3 regions of the Arthrobacter sp. TJ-170 genome follow, and region 1 is predicted to be linked to each of the others. Evidence: predicted binding sites of a transcription regulator. Region 1 holds the regulator's gene; each other region holds the start of a gene.
What was found. Region 1 encodes HrcA, which represses chaperone genes, less so after heat shock. Its sites were predicted from a motif close to TTNGCACTCGNNNNNNNCGAGTGCNAA; they were not measured.
Positions count from the first base shown of each region.

Region 1 (5,824 bases):
TGGCCAAGCCTGCAGCCGCGTCCCTAAGCGGTTATGCGGATCCAAAACCGATGGTCTTCTCCGGTCTTTACCCTCTGGACGGCGCTGACTATCCGGTGCTTCGTGATGCGCTGGAAAAGCTCATGCTCAACGATGCCGCCCTCGTGTATGAGCCGGAGACCTCCGCCGCGCTGGGATTCGGTTTCCGCGTGGGGTTCCTCGGTCTGCTCCACCTGGAGATCACCCGCGAACGCCTGGAACGGGAATACAACCTGAGCCTCATTTCCACTGCACCCAACGTCGAGTATGAAGTGACGCTCGAGGACAAGAACATCGTCCACGTCACCAATCCCAGCGAGTACCCCGTCGGCAAGATCGCGGAGGTCCGCGAACCGATGGTTTCTGCGACAATCCTCGCGCCCAACGAGTTCGTCGGCACCATCATGGAGCTGTGCCAGAGCAGGCGCGGCGTCATGGGCGGAATGGACTACCTGTCGGAGGATCGGGTGGAGATACGTTACCGGCTCCCGCTTGCCGAGATCGTCTTCGACTTCTTCGACATGCTCAAATCCAGGACCCGCGGGTATGCCTCGCTGGACTGGAAGGCCGACGGCGATCAGGTAGCTGATCTGGTCAAGGTCGACATCATGCTCCAGGGAGAGCAGGTTGATGCCTTCTCCGCCATTACGCACCGTGACAAGGCCTATTCCTATGGCGTCATGATGACCGGAAAGCTGCGCGAACTGATTCCACGGCAGCAGTTCGAGGTCCCCATTCAGGCCGCGATCGGCGCGCGCATCATCGCGAGGGAAAACATCCGGGCCATCCGCAAGGACGTTCTGGCCAAGTGCTACGGCGGTGACATCACCCGGAAGCGCAAGCTTCTGGAAAAGCAGAAGGAAGGCAAGAAGCGCATGAAGATGGTGGGCCGTGTGGAGGTTCCCCAGGAAGCGTTCATCGCAGCGTTGTCGTCGGACGAGTCGAAGGACAAAGCCAAGAAGTGACTGCAGTACTCCGCCGGGAGGGCAACCATGCCTAGCGCACTGCCGCTCGGAGACCCGGCTCCGTCCGACGGCGTGTTGCCTCCGGCGGCGGCGGCCGGTGCGATCGATCGTGACTTCGGGCTGTACGTGCACATACCCTTCTGCGCTGTCCGCTGCGGTTACTGCGATTTCAACACGTACACAGCGGCCGAGCTTGGCGGGGGAGCGTCGCAGGCCAACTATGCGCTCTCTGTTCAGCGGGAACTCAACTTCGCTGCCGGGGTGTTGACCGCTTCCGGCGTTGCCGAGCGTCCGCTGAGTACGGTGTTCTTCGGTGGAGGAACGCCCACGCTCCTGCCGTCGCAGGAACTGGCGCAGGTGCTGCAGACCGCGAAGGACGTTTGGGGCCTGGCACCCGGAGCCGAGGTGACTACGGAAGCAAATCCCGACTCGGTAACTCCCGAATCGCTCGAGGAATTGGCCCGTGCGGGTTTCACCCGGGTGTCCTTCGGCATGCAGTCCGCGGTGCCGCACGTGCTGGCCGTACTGGATCGGACCCACTCACCGGCGAGGGTGCCCCTTGCGGTCGAGTGGGCGCGCGCTGCCGGATTGAAGGTAAGCCTTGATCTGATCTATGGCACGCCCGGTGAGGAGCTCCAGGACTGGCAGACCTCCCTCGAAGCCGCGCTTGCCCTCGAGCCGGATCATCTGTCCGCATACGCTCTCATCATTGAGGACGGCACTGCGCTGGCGAGGCGGATGCGGCGCGGTGAGGTTCCAATGGTCGACGACGACGACCACGCCGACAAGTACGAACTTGCCGAAAAGATGCTCCAGTCAGCTGGAATGTCCTGGTATGAGGTGAGCAACTGGGCGCGTACCGAAGGGGATCAGTGCCGCCACAATATTGCCTACTGGAAAGGGCATGACTGGTGGGGTGCCGGTCCGGGGGCCCATTCTCATGTAGGCGGAACGCGCTGGTGGAACGTAAAGCATCCATCTGCCTACGCCCAGCGTCTGGGCTCGGACGCTTCACCCGCTGCGGGCAGGGAGATACTGGACGACAACGCCCGCTATGTCGAGGATGTCCTCCTGCGCAGCAGGCTTGCCGAGGGGTATCCAACCACCGCACTGCAGCCGGAGGGACGCCGTGCGGTCGCCGGACTGATTGCCGACGGACTGATCGAGCCCAGCGCGGCATTCAAGGGGACTGTGCGCCTGAGCGGGCGGGGGCGGCTGCTTGCTGACGCCGTCGTTCGCCGCCTCCTGCCCGACTGATCTTCTAGTGGAAGATCCGCAGGTTGAACGGGTAGCGATACGGCCGGCCGCGGTTCACGTGGATTCCTGCCGCAACTGCGAACCCGGCGAGGGTCACCCAGATGAGGGCATTGAGGACTGCGAAAATCCCGCCGATTCCGGGTAGCAGGGACAACAGCAGGCAGACCGCGGCAGCGATGCTCGGGGGGAAGGTGAAGTTGAACGCTTCCTTCGATTCCTGCTCCGTGAAGGGCCCGCGGTCCCGGTAGATCAGGAAAATGATCAGCGATGGGACGAAGCCCAGGATGCCGAGGAAATGGGCGAGCGTTGCCCACTGCCGGTCCTCCGCCGGAGTCAGCGGTGGAGCGCTGGGACTGGCACCCTGGAATGCGGGGACATTGTCCGGGGGTGCAGGGCGTGACGACGCGTCACTGTGCCGGTCTGCGCTGTTAGACAACGAAACTTCCTTCAAACTGGAGGACTTCACCGCGCATTCGCGCAGAACTTACTTCCTAAGGGTACTTGGTGGACAGGCCGCACGGGGTCGCCCACACCTGTCGGTGCCCGGCGCCTATGCGTCTGATCCCGGTATGGTAAGGAAATCGATGACTTCCTCGACGCGGGCCAGCAGTGACGGCTCGAGATCAGCATAGGTATTGACTCCGCCCAGGATGCGCTTCCAGCCGGCCGCAACATCTGCCTGGGTGGAGTGCGGCCAGCCCAGGCGGTTCAGGATCCCGGTCTTCCAGTCTTCGCCGCGGGGAATGACCGGCCACGCTTCGAGTCCGAGTGCCCGGGGTTTGACGGCCTGCCAGACGTCAACGTAGGGGTGTCCCACGATCAGCACGTTGTGCGCAGCACCCGGTACCTTCATGGCTTCGGCCGCTATCCTGGCTTCCTTGGTACCCGGCAGAAGGTGGTCTACAAGGATGCCCAGGCGGCGGCCGCTGGACGGTGCGAAATCACGCACCACGCCTGCAAGATCATCGACTCCGTGCAACGGCTCGACGACGATGCCCTCGACGCGCAGGTCGTCTCCCCATACTTTTTCCACGAGTTCGGCGTCGTGGCGGCCTTCAACCCAGATCCTGCTCGCCCGTGCAGTGCGTGCCCGCTGGCCCGCAACCCGAACGGAACCTGAAGCAGTCCGTTGTGATACCGCGGCCTGCTTCAGGGCAGGAATCAGCTCAACGGGCGAACCTTCGTAGTGGAAACCGAATCCGAGCGGGAATGTGCGCCGCTTGCCGCGGCGGTCCTCCAGGATCATCACGTGCATCCCGCCGGACTTCTCGGTCCGTAGGATCTCGCCCACGAACCCGCTTTGGACATCTTCCAGAACGACGCCGGGGCGGGCCTCGATCTTCTCAATTACGGCGCGTCGGGGCTGGGAGAGGTCCTGTGCGCCCCATTGGTGATAAGACATGTGACTTCTCTCGCTTCCGCAAATCCCTGCCGTCCGGACAGGCAGAGCCAATGCTAACAATCGCCTCAGACGTATTAGACTTGGCACTTAGGCGTGTTGAGTGCTAACTCAAGAAGCGGGCAGCGAAGTACATCGGAGGTGAACATGAGTGAGCCCAGGCGGCTTGAAGTCCTGCGAGCCATCGTTGAGGATTACGTTCATTCCCGTGAGCCGGTGGGCTCCAAGGCTCTGGTTGAACGCCACAAGCTGGGTGTGTCCTCGGCGACTATCCGCAACGATATGGCGCTTCTGGAAGAAGAAGGCCTCATTACCGCCCCCCATACCAGTTCGGGCCGTATCCCCACAGATAAGGGATACCGCCTGTTCGTTGACCGGATCGCCGAGGTGAAGCCCCTGTCGGCACCGGAGAAGCGGGCTATCCGGGCGCTGCTCGAAAACGCGGAAGATCTCGATGATGTCCTGGACCGCACCGTTCGACTGCTCGCGCAGCTCACCAATCAGGTGGCCGTGGTGCAGTACCCGCACCTGGGCGCAGCGTCCGTCCGCCACATCGAGTTCGTCCTGCTCGCACCGACCCGCGTACTCGTGGTGCTCATTTCCACCAACGGCGCGGTACAGCAGCGGGTAGTGCCCGTCCCCGCCGATGCGACCGAGACTGCACTTGCCGAGCTGCGTCAGCGCTTCCTTGAGAAGGTGTCGGGCGTGCGGCTCCCATCGGTACCGCAGGAACTTGGCGCCTGCGCTGCGGAGCTTTCCCCAGCGCTGCAGCCGCTGGGCCAGGCACTCGCACACGGTCTGGAACAGTTGTCGGCTGCCAACCGCGAGGATCGCATTGTGTTGGCCGGCACGGCCAACCTTGCCCGTTCGACGCTGGACTTTCCCCTCACCATCGGCCCCGTCCTGGAAGCACTTGAAGAACAGGTAGTCATGCTTCGCCTCCTTTCGGAGATGGAGCAGGACGCCCTCGGTGTCTCTGTCCGCATAGGTCGGGAAAACCCTTACGGCGGTCTCGCCGAGGCGTCCGTGATTGCCACCGGCTACGGACCGGACGCGCTGGCGAAGGTGGGGGTACTCGGACCCACCAGAATGGATTACCCCACCACCATGGCTGCCGTCAGAGCGGTAGCCCGTTACCTTTCCCGCATCCTCGATGAATCGTGACCGGATGACGGATCCCATGAACAGCAGCCGCTCACGCGGTGAGATAACAGGAAGTGATGTGCAGGAGTGAGTAATCACTACGATGTCCTTGGCGTTGCACGCGATGCCAGCGGCGAAGAAATCAAGAAGGCGTACCGCAAGCTCGCCCGCAAACTCCACCCGGACGTCAACGTCGGCCCTGAAGCGGCTGAGGAGTTCAAGCTGGTCACCCGCGCATACGAGGTGCTTTCGGATCCGCAGAAGCGGCGCGTCTATGACACCACCGGAAACGAAAACGGCACCGACAACGGGTTCGGCGGCGGCTATGCCGGCCCGGGCTTCGCCTTCCACGACATTTTCGAGACCTTCTTCGGAGGAGGCGGTCCCAGCGGTCCGCCGTCACGTACCCAGCGCGGCCAGGATGCCCTCATCGCCGTCCGTATCGATCTGAAGGATGCGGTCTTCGGCTCCAACAAGAAGATCGAAGTGGACTCTGCGGCAGTATGCCCCACCTGTGACGGATCCTGCACACAGCCCGGGACGTCGCCGAGAACCTGCGATATTTGCGGTGGGTCCGGGCAGGTCCAGCGCGCGGTCCGGTCCATCCTGGGCCAGGTTATGACGACGGCGACCTGCGGCACCTGCCAGGGGTACGGAACCGTCATCCCGCACCCCTGCAACGAGTGCAACGGGGACGGGCGTATACGATCACGCCGCAGCCTGACGATCAAGGTGCCCGCCGGTGTTTCAACGGGTACGCGAATCCAGCTTTCGGGTCAGGGGGAGGCAGGCACGGCGGGCGGCCCCCAGGGGGACCTTTACGTCGAAATCCGGGTCAACAGCGACCCGACTTTCCTGCGGGAGGGCGACGACCTCCACGCCACCTTGAGCGTGCCCATGACAGCGGCAGCTCTCGGCACCACCGTGACCATGACCAGCTTCGACGGTGATCAGGAACTCACGATCAAGTCCGGTACCCAGTCCGGCGAAGTGATCGCGCTCAAAGGTCTTGGAGTTACGCATCTGCGCGGATATGGCAGGG
Region 1 covers NZ_JBZCNL010000005.1:125,248-131,071, forward strand. The annotation lists gene lepA (translation elongation factor 4) at 1-983, shown strand, start outside; gene hemW (radical SAM family heme chaperone HemW) at 1,011-2,240, shown strand; gene AC4D1W_RS10935 (DUF4870 domain-containing protein) at 2,245-2,676, opposite strand; gene AC4D1W_RS10940 (DUF3097 domain-containing protein) at 2,791-3,642, opposite strand; gene hrcA (heat-inducible transcriptional repressor HrcA) at 3,787-4,803, shown strand; gene dnaJ (molecular chaperone DnaJ) at 4,870-5,824, shown strand, end outside.

Region 2 (5,824 bases), on a different contig from region 1:
CAGTGTCATGGCGCGTTCCCAGCCGTCGCCGAAGAAACCGATGGCGGCTCCGACACGGAGGCGGCCCTCGTCGTCCTTGGTGGACAGCGGATACTGTTCCGCTTTCGTGAAGTCCTTGACGGTGATGAGGCCGCGGAGGATGCCGTCGTCGTCGACAAGGGGAAGCTTCTCGATCTTGTTCTTGCCCAGAAGGCCGATCGCATCCTCACCGCTGATGCCCACGTGGCCCGTGACCAGCGGCATCGGGGTCATCACTTCGCGGACCAGCCGGTGCGGGAACTCGTGCTCGGAGACAAACCGGGTGTCGCGGTTGGTGACGATTCCGAGGAGCCTGCCGTCGCCGTCGACCACGGGAAGGCCCGAGACGCGGTAATGGCCGCAGAGGTCATCGAGCTCGCGCAGGGTGGCGTCAGGGCCGACGGTGACCGGGTTGGTGATCATGCCGGACTCGCTGCGCTTGACGCGGTCCACCTGCTCGGCCTGGTCGGCGATCGACAGGTTGCGGTGGATGACGCCGAGGCCGCCCTGGCGCGCCATGGCAACCGCCATGCGGGCTTCGGTGACGGTGTCCATGGCGGAGGACAACAACGGGGTCTGCACACTGATGCGCTTCGAAACCCGGGAACTGGTATCCGCTTCGGACGGGATGACGTCAGTATGTCCGGGCAGCAACAGGACGTCGTCGTAGGTCAGGCCAACAAAGCCGAAGGGATCATGGGGGGTCGACTGTTCGCTCAACGCGGCGCCTCTTTCGGGGGGATGCTGTGGGAGTATCGCCAGTGCGGTGGACCGGCGCGTTCCGGCTTCTATCGTAGAACGAATGGAATCCATCCCCTATTCCAATGACCCCTTTAAAGATGTGAAACGAGCAACGTTCCGGCCTTCGGGGAAGACCGGAACGTTGCTCGAGCGCCCCTGGCGGCCAAGTGCTGCCGGTGGCTGGTGCCTTTAGTGGCTATGTGCCGCTAGTGGCTGTGGCCGTGGTGCTCTTCTTCTTCGGCCGGCTTCTCAACCACGAGGGTCTCGGTGGTGAGAACCAGTGCGGCGATCGAAGCTGCGTTGCGCAGGGCCGAGCGGGTGACCTTCACCGGGTCGATGATGCCGGCATCTACGAGGTTCTCGTAGTCGCCGGTGACGGCGTTGAAGCCGTGGTTGACATCAAGCTGGCCGACCTTGTCAACGACAACGTAGCCCTCGAAGCCTGCGTTCTCGGCGATCCAGCGCAGCGGCTGGACCAGTGCACGGCGGACGAGGCCGACGGCGGTAGCCGCATCGCCCTCGAGCTTGAGCACAGCCGGGTCTTCTTCGAGGACCTTCGAAGCGTGGATCAGCGCGGAACCGCCACCTGCGACGATTCCTTCTTCCAGGGCTGCGCGGGTGGAAGAAACAGCATCTTCGATGCGGTGCTTCTTTTCCTTGAGCTCAACCTCGGTGGCTGCGCCGACCTTGATGACTCCAACGCCGCCGGCGAGCTTGGCGAGGCGCTCCTGGAGCTTCTCGCGGTCCCAGTCAGAGTCCGTGCGCTCAACCTCGGCGCGGATCTGTGAAACGCGATCGGCAACATCCTGCTCGCTGCCTGCACCGTCAACAATGGTGGTGGCGTCCTTCGTCACGGTGATGCGGCGGGCCGTGCCCAGCACTTCGAGGCCGACCTGGTCGAGCTTCAGGCCCAGATCCGGGGAAACGACCTGCGCACCGGTGAGGGTGGCGATGTCCTGGAGCATGGCCTTGCGGCGGTCACCGAAACCGGGAGCCTTGACCGCAACAACGTTGAGGGTGCCGCGGATCTTGTTGACCACAAGGGTGGACAGTGCTTCGCCCTCGATGTCCTCAGCGATGATGAACAGCGGCTTGCCGGCCTGCAGCGCCTTCTCGAGCAGCGGCAGGAACTCCTGCAGAGCGGAGATCTTGCCCGAGTTGATCAGGATCAGCGCGTCTTCGAGGACGGCTTCCTGGCGCTCGGGGTCGGTCACGAAGTAGGGGCTCAGGAAGCCCTTGTCGAACTGCATGCCTTCGGTGAGGACGAGCTCGGTCTGCGTAGTCGAGGATTCCTCGATCGTGATGACGCCGTCCTTGCCGACCTTCTCAAAGGCTTCGGCGAGCAGGTCGCCCACTTCCTGGCTCTGGGCCGAGATAGCGGCAACGTTTGCGGTCTGCTTGCCAACGACCTCGCGGGCGTTTTCGAGCAGGCGGCCGGCAACGGCCTCGATGGAGACCTCGATGCCGCGCTTCAGTGCGCCCGGGGCCGCACCGGCAGCAACGTTGCGCAGGCCTTCCTTGACCAGTGCCTGTGCGAGGACCGTGGCCGTCGTCGTGCCGTCACCGGCAACGTCGTTGGTCTTGGTTGCAACTTCCTTGGCGAGCTGTGCGCCGAGGTTCTCGAAGGGGTCGTCGAGCTCAACCTCACGGGCGATGGTCACGCCGTCGTTCGTGATGGTGGGGGCGCCCCACTTCTTGTCGAGGACGACGTTGCGTCCGCGGGGGCCGAGCGTCACCTTGACGGTGTCGGCCAGCTTGTCGACGCCGGCTTCCAGCGAGCGGCGAGCGGCGTCGTTAAACTCCAACTGCTTTGCCATTGTATTGGTTACGTTCCTTTCAGGCTTGTGCAGGGATGCGCTTACTTACAGGAAAGAACCCCGGCCGAATGTGACCGGGGTTCTTCTGCACAACTACTTGACGACGATCGCCAGAACGTCGCGGGCGGAGAGAACCAGGTACTCCTGGCCACTGTGCTTGACTTCGGTTCCGCCGTACTTGGAGTAGATGACGACGTCGCCTTCAGCTACGTCGACCGGAACGCGGTTGCCGTTGTCGTCAACGCGGCCGGGGCCTACTGCGACGACCTCGCCCTCCTGGGGCTTTTCCTTGGCGGTGTCCGGGATAACCAGACCGGAAGCGGTGGTCTGCTCGCCTTCCAGCGGCCGAACAACAATACGATCTTCAAGAGGCTTGATAGAGACCGACACTCGGACCTCTCCTTCACTTGGTTTGAATGAATCTGGGGTTTCGAGCAGGCGCTGACCGTCGTCGCGGTGCCGGTTGGCGCATCCTCGAAGGATTAGCACCCTCATAGCGAGAGTGCCAAGTCCGACTTTATGCAACGGTTAGCACTCGGTCAAGGCGAGTGCCAAAGTGTCACTGCAAAGCAGGTGGGGGATCCGATCCGGGAGAGTGACGTCTAGACTGAAGAGCCCGGCCCAGCCCCCTCGCCGAAAGCGGTACCTTGACCCAGAACCTCCTTGAGCCCATCCTGACTCCCGAGGGCTGGGAGCTGCTCAACTCGCTCGGACCCTACTCCGAGTCCGAAAGCCTCCGGCTCAACGAACAGCTCCGCGCTGCAGGTCATTCCCCTGAGGTGGTGAACGCGGCCCTCACCCAGTCCCGGCTGCGGGCCAAGGCCCAGGCCAAGTTCGGTCCCTTCGCCGCCCGGATGCTGTTCACGCCCGCCGGACTCGAGCAGGCGACCAGGCTCAACGTCGCCGCCCGGCACGCCCAGCGTTACGTCACAGCCGGGCTACAGAAGGTGGCCGACCTCGGCTGCGGCATCGGCGCCGACTCGATGGCCCTGGCGACCCTCGAACGCGACGTCACCGCCGTCGAACTTGATGAAACCACCGCGGCAGCCGCCACGATGAACCTCCTGCCTTGGTCCAACGCCACGGTGGTCAACGCTGACGCGTCAACGGTGGACCTCAGCGGGTACGACGGCGTCTGGCTGGATCCGGCCCGAAGGACCACTTCCAGCTCGGGTACCAAACGCCTCTTCGACCCGGAGGCCTTTTCGCCTCCCCTGTCCTTCGTCGAGAGCCTCGCCGATACAGGGATGCCGGTGGGTGTGAAGCTGGGCCCCGGAATACCCCACGACGCCATCCCTCCGAACTGCGAAGCGCAGTGGGTTTCAGTCGACGGCGATGTCGCCGAAGTTGTCCTCTGGTTCAATGCACTCCGCCGCGACAACGTCCGCCGCAGCGCCCTGCTGATCGGCACGGAGGGCGCCACGGAACTCACCAGCAATACCGACTTCGGCGAGGACGACGACGCCCCGCTCGGTCCCGTCGAGGGGTACCTCTACGAGCCGGACGGCGCCGTGATCCGCTCGGGCCTGGTTGCCGACGTCGCACGGCGCATCGGCGGACACCTGGTCGATCCGCACATCGCGTACATCTGCGCGCCGGAACTGGTCGAAACCCCGTTCGCGAGGCCCTACCGGATCCTTGACGTCATGCCGTACAACGTGAAGGCCCTGAAGTCCTGGGTCAAGGCAAACGACATCGGCGTCCTCGACATCAAGAAGCGCGGGACCTCCGTCACCCCCGAGGAGCTGCGCAAACAACTGCTCGCCGGCTCGAAGAAGTCAGTCCGCAAAGCCACGCTGGTACTGACGAGGATCGATGAAGACCGCGTCGCCGTCGTCGTCGATCCGGTGCTGGGCTAAGGGGAAAAACTAGGCCGGCCGGCGCGAGAATTCGCCCGCCTCGCGGATCTGCTCAGCCGTCGGCCGCACCCCGGTGTAGAGCACAAACTGTTCGGCGGCCTGCAGCGCGATTACCTCGGCACCCGTAATCACGGGCTTGCCTGCTCGCCGGGCAGCCTGGACAAGCGGCGTTTCGGACGGCAACGCAACGACGTCGAACACCAGCGACGATGAAGCAATCGCCTCGTCGCTGAATGACTGGACCTCCTCGTCCTGCCCTGCCATACCGAGCGGGGTCACATTGATGAGCAGGTCCGCGGTGGAATCGCCGGGCTCGGCCTGCCACTCGAACCCGTACAGCCCCGCCAGGCGCCTGCCTGCCTCTTCGTTCCGGGCCACGACGGTGACCTGCGTGAATCCCGCATCCCTCACGGCCGCCGCAACAGCCTTGGCCATTCCGCCTGATCCGCGCAACAGAACCGACGACGACGGCGTTACCTCCGTCCGCTGTCCGATCAATTCGGCGACCGCAAGGTAGTCGGTGTTGTACGCGGTGAGGACGCCGTCGTCGTTCACGATGGTGTTCACCGAGTTGATCGCCAGCGCCGAGGGATCCATCCGGTCCATCAGCGGGATCACGTCCTCCTTGAACGGCATGGACACGGCGCACCCGCGAATCCCCAATGCCCGGACACCTCCGATGGCGGCCTGCAGGTCCGTGGTGGTGAACGCCTTGTAGATGTAGTTCAGCCCAAGCTGGTCATAAAGCCAGTTGTGGAAACGGGTTCCGATGTTGCTGGGCCTCGCAGCGAGGGAAATACACAGGACCATGTCTTTATTCAGGATCGGCACCCGTCAATTATGACCTGCGCCCTTCACGTCCTCCAGCGTGGAACCATCACCAAACTTCTGCTTCGAAATAATGCTGACTTTCCCGTTGGTCTCCAGCACAATCGCGGCGACGTTGGAAAGGTCACCGTTGCCCTGCATTCGGGCGGCCTGGAGAAGTTCCGATTTCGTCAGCCGGTTCCTGCGGAGGTCCTCTTCCTGGACCTGGCCATCTCTGAACAGGAGAACCGGACGGGAAGTGATCGCTCCCCTGAACCCAGGCCAGCGGGACGACAAAAAGGCCACGATGAACTGCAGCGCCGCCAGCAGGGCGAGTGCGAACGCTCCCTCAGTCCAGGAGACATCGGAACTGAGCAGGATGGTTGCCAGCGTGGATCCGAGTGCGACCGTGATGATGAAATCGAAGATATTGAGTTGGCTGAGGGTCCTCTTGCCCGACAATCGAAGAACGACGACGAGAAGGACGTAGGCGGCGGAGCCGACCAGCAGTACCCGACCAACATCAGCCCAGCTATCGAACCACATACCGACTCCCAACCTGTTCCTGATCATTCATGTTTT
Region 2 covers NZ_JBZCNL010000002.1:464,235-470,058, forward strand. The annotation lists gene guaB (IMP dehydrogenase) at 1-831, opposite strand, end outside; gene groL (chaperonin GroEL) at 966-2,576, opposite strand; gene groES (co-chaperone GroES) at 2,670-2,966, opposite strand; gene AC4D1W_RS06120 (THUMP-like domain-containing protein) at 3,224-4,435, shown strand; gene AC4D1W_RS06125 (shikimate 5-dehydrogenase) at 4,445-5,266, opposite strand; gene AC4D1W_RS06130 (DUF421 domain-containing protein) at 5,270-5,815, opposite strand.
Region 2: the regulator HrcA is predicted to act here: its motif matches at 3,105-3,131, upstream of groES (co-chaperone GroES).

Region 3 (5,824 bases), on a different contig from region 1:
CGAGAATTTCAAGGACGAGTACCAGGAACAGCTGCGTACCCTGATCGAGGCGAAGCTCGAAAAGGGCGAAGCTCTCGATACCGAGGAAACGTTCGGGGAAGGTGAAGAGGGCGACGGGTCAGGGAACGTGCTCGACCTCATGGAAGCACTCCGCCGCAGCGTCGAGAAGAACCGCGAAAAGAAGACCGCGGCGGGTACTAAGAAAACATCGAAAGCAGCATCAAAGAAAGGCGCATGATGGGATTCATACGGAATGATCTGGGGCAGCAGACAGTGGTGCGCCCGCCCAACGCTCCCATCATTGGATGGGCGCTCCTGGGCGCGGCATCCATGATGGCGCTTGAGGAAAAGAACCGGCAGGCGCTCTCGGCAGCCAGTAAGGGGTGCCTAATGCTCTGGGCGGCGCTGGAAGTGACGCAGGGAGAGAGCGGCTTCCGCCGGACCATGGGCAGCCTGACCTTGGGCTGGCTGGCCCGTAATCGTTAGTCAGGACGCCTGGCCCCCGACCAGTGGGTCTTCGGGCGCTTCTTCGCGTTCCTTCTCCAGGAGTTTTCGGTCCCGTACCAGCCGGAGCGCTGTGACCAGCAGGATGCCCCCGACGACGTTGAACACCACGGTGTAACTGAACCAGCCCAGCCAGTCCTGGTAACTGATATCGGCACCGGTCTGAATGGCGCCGAAGATCAGCAGCGAGTCGAGGATCGAGTGGAAGAGTTGCAACCCTGACAGCAGGAAGCCTCCGACGACGGCGGCGGCCAGCTTGCCGCTCATCGCCTCGGTCCCGTGCTGCATCCGCGTCATGAGCGTGATGGTGCTGCCGCCAAGCACGGCCAGGCACACTGTCTGCCAGCTGAAGCCGGCGCCGACGTAGTGTTCGGCCGCAGTGACGACGGTCGGGGTCCACTGCGGGAAGGCTGTCATCACCAACGCCATGAAGAGCCAGCCGCCCGCGAGGTTAGCGAACAATGTGCCAGCCCACAGTTTGCCGAGTTGGCCAATAGTGGCTTGCTTGGCAGTGACGGCAGCAATCGGGACGAGGAAACCCTCAGTGAAGAGCTCACTTTTCGCGAGGAGAAGCGCTATCAGACCGGCGCTGAATGCGACTCCAGCCAGCAGATGACTATCCGTCTGATGGAGTACCGCCAGGTAGGCCATGACGCCGATGCCTATTTCAAAACCACCGAACAGCCCTGTGATGAGGACATCGGGGAAAGTGCGGTGCAGGCGCTGGGCACCTTCGTCGACGGTTCGGTCGAACGACTCCTCGATCTCATCCTCGACCGGGCCGGGTGTGTTGCCGAGTTCCCGCCGTCGCGCGTCGCGGTCGTTCTGGTGATTCTCCAAGCGCCTCGCCTATTTTCCGTTGAAGTATTCGCGATCGGGCAGGACTTAACCCTCCTGGGGGCTCTTCACCGCCTTGCCTGCCAACTCGATGCTACGGCGCAGGGTAGGGCGCCGATTTCAACGACTTCGCGAGGTGAACCGCGTTGGCAGTCATAGCGGAAATGGTCGAGGCAACCGGATCAGGCACCTGGTCGAGGTCCTTGAAATCCACCGTCTGCATCGCCTCTCCCACCCAGTACACGCCGCCCTGGGCAGGAACCGTGAAGCCGATGTCGTTCAAACCCTGATGCATCTCCGCGGTGACGTGGTGGGCGCCGTCCTCGTTCCCGACGACGGCGGTGAGTGCCACCCTGTTGTACATGATAGGCCTGCCGTCATCATCGGTGGAGGACAGATCCGCATCCAGCCGCTCAAACACGCGCTGCCCAATGCTGCTCATGTGGCCCACCCAGATTGGAGCGGCGAGGAGGAAAATGTCCGCGTCCAGGATCTGCCGCCGGAGCTGCGGCCACTGGTCCCCCTCACCCATGTCGATTTCCACGCCGGGAGCCACGTTGTAGTCCACGACCCGGACCGACGACGTCGTTACACCCTGCTCCTCCAGCTTGCTGAGAATGCGGCTGGCCATAAGGTCAGAGCTCGATTCAGCGGGTGAGGGGCTGAGCGTGCAGATCAGCGCAAATGCTTTCAGGTTTTCCATGGGGGTTCCTTCCACTCTGTACACGATCTTCGTCGCCGTTCCCGTCGTGGACGGGACAGCTTACTGGCGGTACCCCTCCACCTGGTCGATCGGCCGGGCCTCTGCCTCCTGGGGACTCTCCCCCGCATCCTGCTTTGCCCGCCTCTGGCGGAGCAGATCCCAGCACTGATCGAGTTCCTCCTCGACCCGCCGCAGGCGGACCCGCCGGTCTTCGGCGGAGTCACTCTCATCGGGGGAGGAATCGCGCAGTCCGTGCTCCTCATCGACAAGGGACTGAATACGCGCCAAAATGTCCTGATCATTCATGACAAACTCCTTCGCTGGCTTCGAGAAGTGCTCGCCCGCTGGGATGTCCCGAGACAGGCCGGGATAGACAGGGTACTTAGTGTCCGCCCGAATATCCACCGAAAGGGGCGTTTGCGTGATCACTCCATCGATGCCCTAAACTGACTGGGAACTATTTGCCTGTGTAGCTCAGTCTGGTAGAGCATCCGCTTCACACGCGGAAGGCCCGGGGATCGAGGCCCCGCGCAGGCACGGTTCGTAGCCCGTCCCGCCACCCGCGGGACGGGTTTTTTCGGGGGCTTGCGTTCGTTATGAGCGAACAAAAAGGAGTTAGCACTCCATGTGGCGGAGTGCTAATCTACCTACAGGTTGAGCGAACAAGGCTCAACCCCCAGCACACTAGATATCCTCAGGGAGTGAACCATCATGGCTATGAAATTCGACCCATTTCGCGAACTGGACCGCGTGGCCGGCGCACTTCTGGATACCCGCCAGGGCCTGCGCCTGATGCCGATGGACCTCTACCGCGAGGGCGACCACTACATCCTCAGCGCTGACCTTCCCGGCATTGACCCGGGGTCAGTTGATATTGACGTCGACGGGCAGCTGCTCACCATCCGCGCCGAGCGCACGCTGCGCAACGTTGAGGGGGTCAAGTGGCTCACCCGCGAACGTGACAGCGGATCCTTCCTCCGGCAGCTGAACCTTGGTCAGGGTATCGACATTGACGCCATCTCCGCACGGTATGAGAACGGTGTCCTCAGCGTCACCATCCCGGTCAGCGAGCGCGCGAAGCCCCGCAAGATCGAGGTGGTCTCAGGCGAGGACGCCCAGTCGGTACGGGGCGACAAGGCTGTGGAAGCCTAATCCGCCTTCACCGAACCACAGCAAAAAGAATGACGACGACGGGCTGCGACCCGTCGTCGTCGTTCTTTTTCCTCTGGAAGGTTACCGGCCTCGAACCGTGCGGTGCTTGTCCCGCAGCGCAAGCGCGAGAGCAATCATGGCGATAGCGAGGACCAGGTGCAGGATGTTGTCCCCTGCGTTGAAGGGGACAAAGTTGGCATCTGAGTCATGCGGGACAATCAGCCCATAGATGAACAGAACGGCATAGATAACGCCTCCCCACAGGAGGAAGTTATAGGCGCCGGTCGCCGATTTCGCCATTACCACACCAGCTACGCCGAACAGGAGGTGAACGATATTGTGCAGGACGGAGACCTGGAAGATCCCGAGCAGGAACGCTTCCGAGCCAGGACCCGCAATGGAAAACTGATCGTAGTTGCTGGTGATGCCCGGAATGAATCCGAGGATACCGATAAGCAGGAAGACTATTCCGACTGCGAGCGCGGCTTTCTGGATGTTGCTTCGGGTTGTAACTCCCGGGTCCGATGAGTGTGTGGATGCCATTGCTTTATCCCCTCTAAGTTGCCGGCGTGACGGGGGGTCGGCGTTTGATTTTGCGAGATGATGAACAGCACTTCCCGCCACTGGTAATGCCAGACTGACACAATGAAGTGGAAATAGAAAGCATGCTTAGTTAACTTTTCGATAACCCTTTGTCTGGTTATCGACCCTTGCGGTGCCTGCCGGACCCTGGGGAGGATGATGCATGACCTTCTCACCAAAGACTGCAATAGTGACGGGATCCAACTCGGGTATTGGACGGGCGACTGCGGTGGCCCTCGCCGAGGCCGGAATGGACGTCGGCATCACGTGGCATTCCGGAGAAGAGGGGGCGAAGCAAACCGCGCGGGAAGTAGAGCAGCGCGGACGCCGGGCGGTGATCGCTCAGCTGGACACCTCCGACCCCGAGGCGGGGGCAGCTGTGGTAGATCACCTCGCAGAAGAGCTCGGCGGGCTCGACGTCTTCGTCAACAACGCGGGCATGAACAAGCCGATGCCCTTCCTCGAAACAGATTTCGACACCTGGCGGTCCATCCTGACGGTCAACCTCGACGGCGCGTTCATCTGCATGCAGCGCGCGGCGCAGAGAATGGTCGAAGCCGGCAACGGCGGACGGATCATCGCCGTCACCAGCGTGCACCAGGAACAGCCACGCGTCGGCTCCACTGCATACGACGCTTCCAAACACGCGCTCGGCGGGCTTGTGCGTACCATGGCGCTTGAACTGAGCCATCTCGGCGTGACCGTGAATGCGGTCCTCCCTGGTGAGATCTCCACACCAATGAATGATGCCGAGGATGAGGACCCGAAAGAGGTCGACCGCCCCGGCATCCCGATCGGCCGTCCAGGTGCTGCCATTGAAGTCGCATCAGTGATCGCCTTCCTCGCAACGCCGGCGGCCAGTTACGTCAACGGCGCGTCGTGGGCCGTTGACGGCGGGATGCTGCAGATGGGACCGCAGGCCGGCTCGCATCTTCACGACCACGCGTGGCGGAAGGGCTGAGGTCGTTTTGCTGTCACTAGTTTTTTGCTTGTTTGCCTAGTTTCTGTCCAGACTCCATTCACCAAACATTCAGGAAGGCCCAATAGTGTGGCGTCAGTCACACTTCAGAGAGGCTCTTCCATGACCACTTCGCAGCACCAGTCCCTGACCGACTTTTCCGCTTTGAAGCGTGGCCAGCAGGTCACCTTGCGCCACCAGTCCGGCAACCAATACACCGGAGTATTGGACGATCGCGCAGACGATTCCTCAGTAGTCTGGGTCCGTCTTGACGACGGTGCGGGACGGCGCCTCTTCCACCGCGAGGACGGATACAGCATCGGGTTTTGACTGCATCACCCTCAGGGCACCGGTGCCCAGGCGCTCCCCCGCTCAGGCCCGACCCACGGCGAAGAGCTTCCGGACGTCTTCTGCATTGAGGGACCGCTGGCGGTATTCGTCCATCAGCACACCAAGGACGTTCTCCGCATACTCTTCATTGGTGGAGGCGATCGCCTCCTTCGCGTACGCCACCCGTACGTTGTTGGCGTACGCATCCGCCGCAGTCTGAGCTATGCAGTTGTGTGTCGCTACGCCGGCGAGGACAACCGTATCCACGCTGAGATTGCGTAGACGCTGCAGTAGATCGGTACCGAAGAAGGCGCTGTCCCGTGTCTTCACCAATTCCGGAAGTCCGTCGATGTCCAGCCCGTCAACGGGCTCCGCCTGCTCCGTGCCGCTGAAAAGGAATCCCTGGTCGTCGTCGAGCATGCTCAGGGTCCACGTCGATTTGTCCCGCTGATGCTCCGTGCGGATTACATAGACCGAAATACCGGCTTCACGGGCATCCGCGATGGCCGAGTTACATGCCTTGACCAGCGGATCCTGCTGCCGTCCGAGGGTTTCATCCTCGAAGAACGCCTTCTGCATATCGATAATCAGCAGCGCAGCCGTCATGTCTCTTCCTTCCCTGTTGCGGGTCCATTGCGACCATTTAGCCAGCATACTTACGTTCCACCCGTGCGGCGGGGTGGCTGCATACAAGACAAGGGCAAACAACTGGGCCTCCTCGGCCTATTTGTTGACTGTTAACAGTCGAGCGACTAATG
Region 3 covers NZ_JBZCNL010000007.1:158,973-164,796, reverse strand. The annotation lists gene ku (non-homologous end joining protein Ku) at 1-238, shown strand, start outside; gene AC4D1W_RS13795 (hypothetical protein) at 235-486, shown strand; gene AC4D1W_RS13790 (formate/nitrite transporter family protein) at 487-1,344, opposite strand; gene AC4D1W_RS13785 (flavodoxin family protein) at 1,436-2,044, opposite strand; gene AC4D1W_RS13780 (DUF2630 family protein) at 2,105-2,350, opposite strand; tRNA gene AC4D1W_RS13775 (tRNA-Val) at 2,508-2,581, shown strand; gene AC4D1W_RS13770 (Hsp20/alpha crystallin family protein) at 2,756-3,196, shown strand; gene AC4D1W_RS13765 (DUF4383 domain-containing protein) at 3,278-3,739, opposite strand; gene AC4D1W_RS13760 (SDR family oxidoreductase) at 3,942-4,739, shown strand; gene AC4D1W_RS13755 (hypothetical protein) at 4,860-5,066, shown strand; gene AC4D1W_RS13750 (cysteine hydrolase family protein) at 5,109-5,672, opposite strand.
Region 3: the regulator HrcA is predicted to act here: its motif matches at 2,660-2,686, upstream of AC4D1W_RS13770 (Hsp20/alpha crystallin family protein).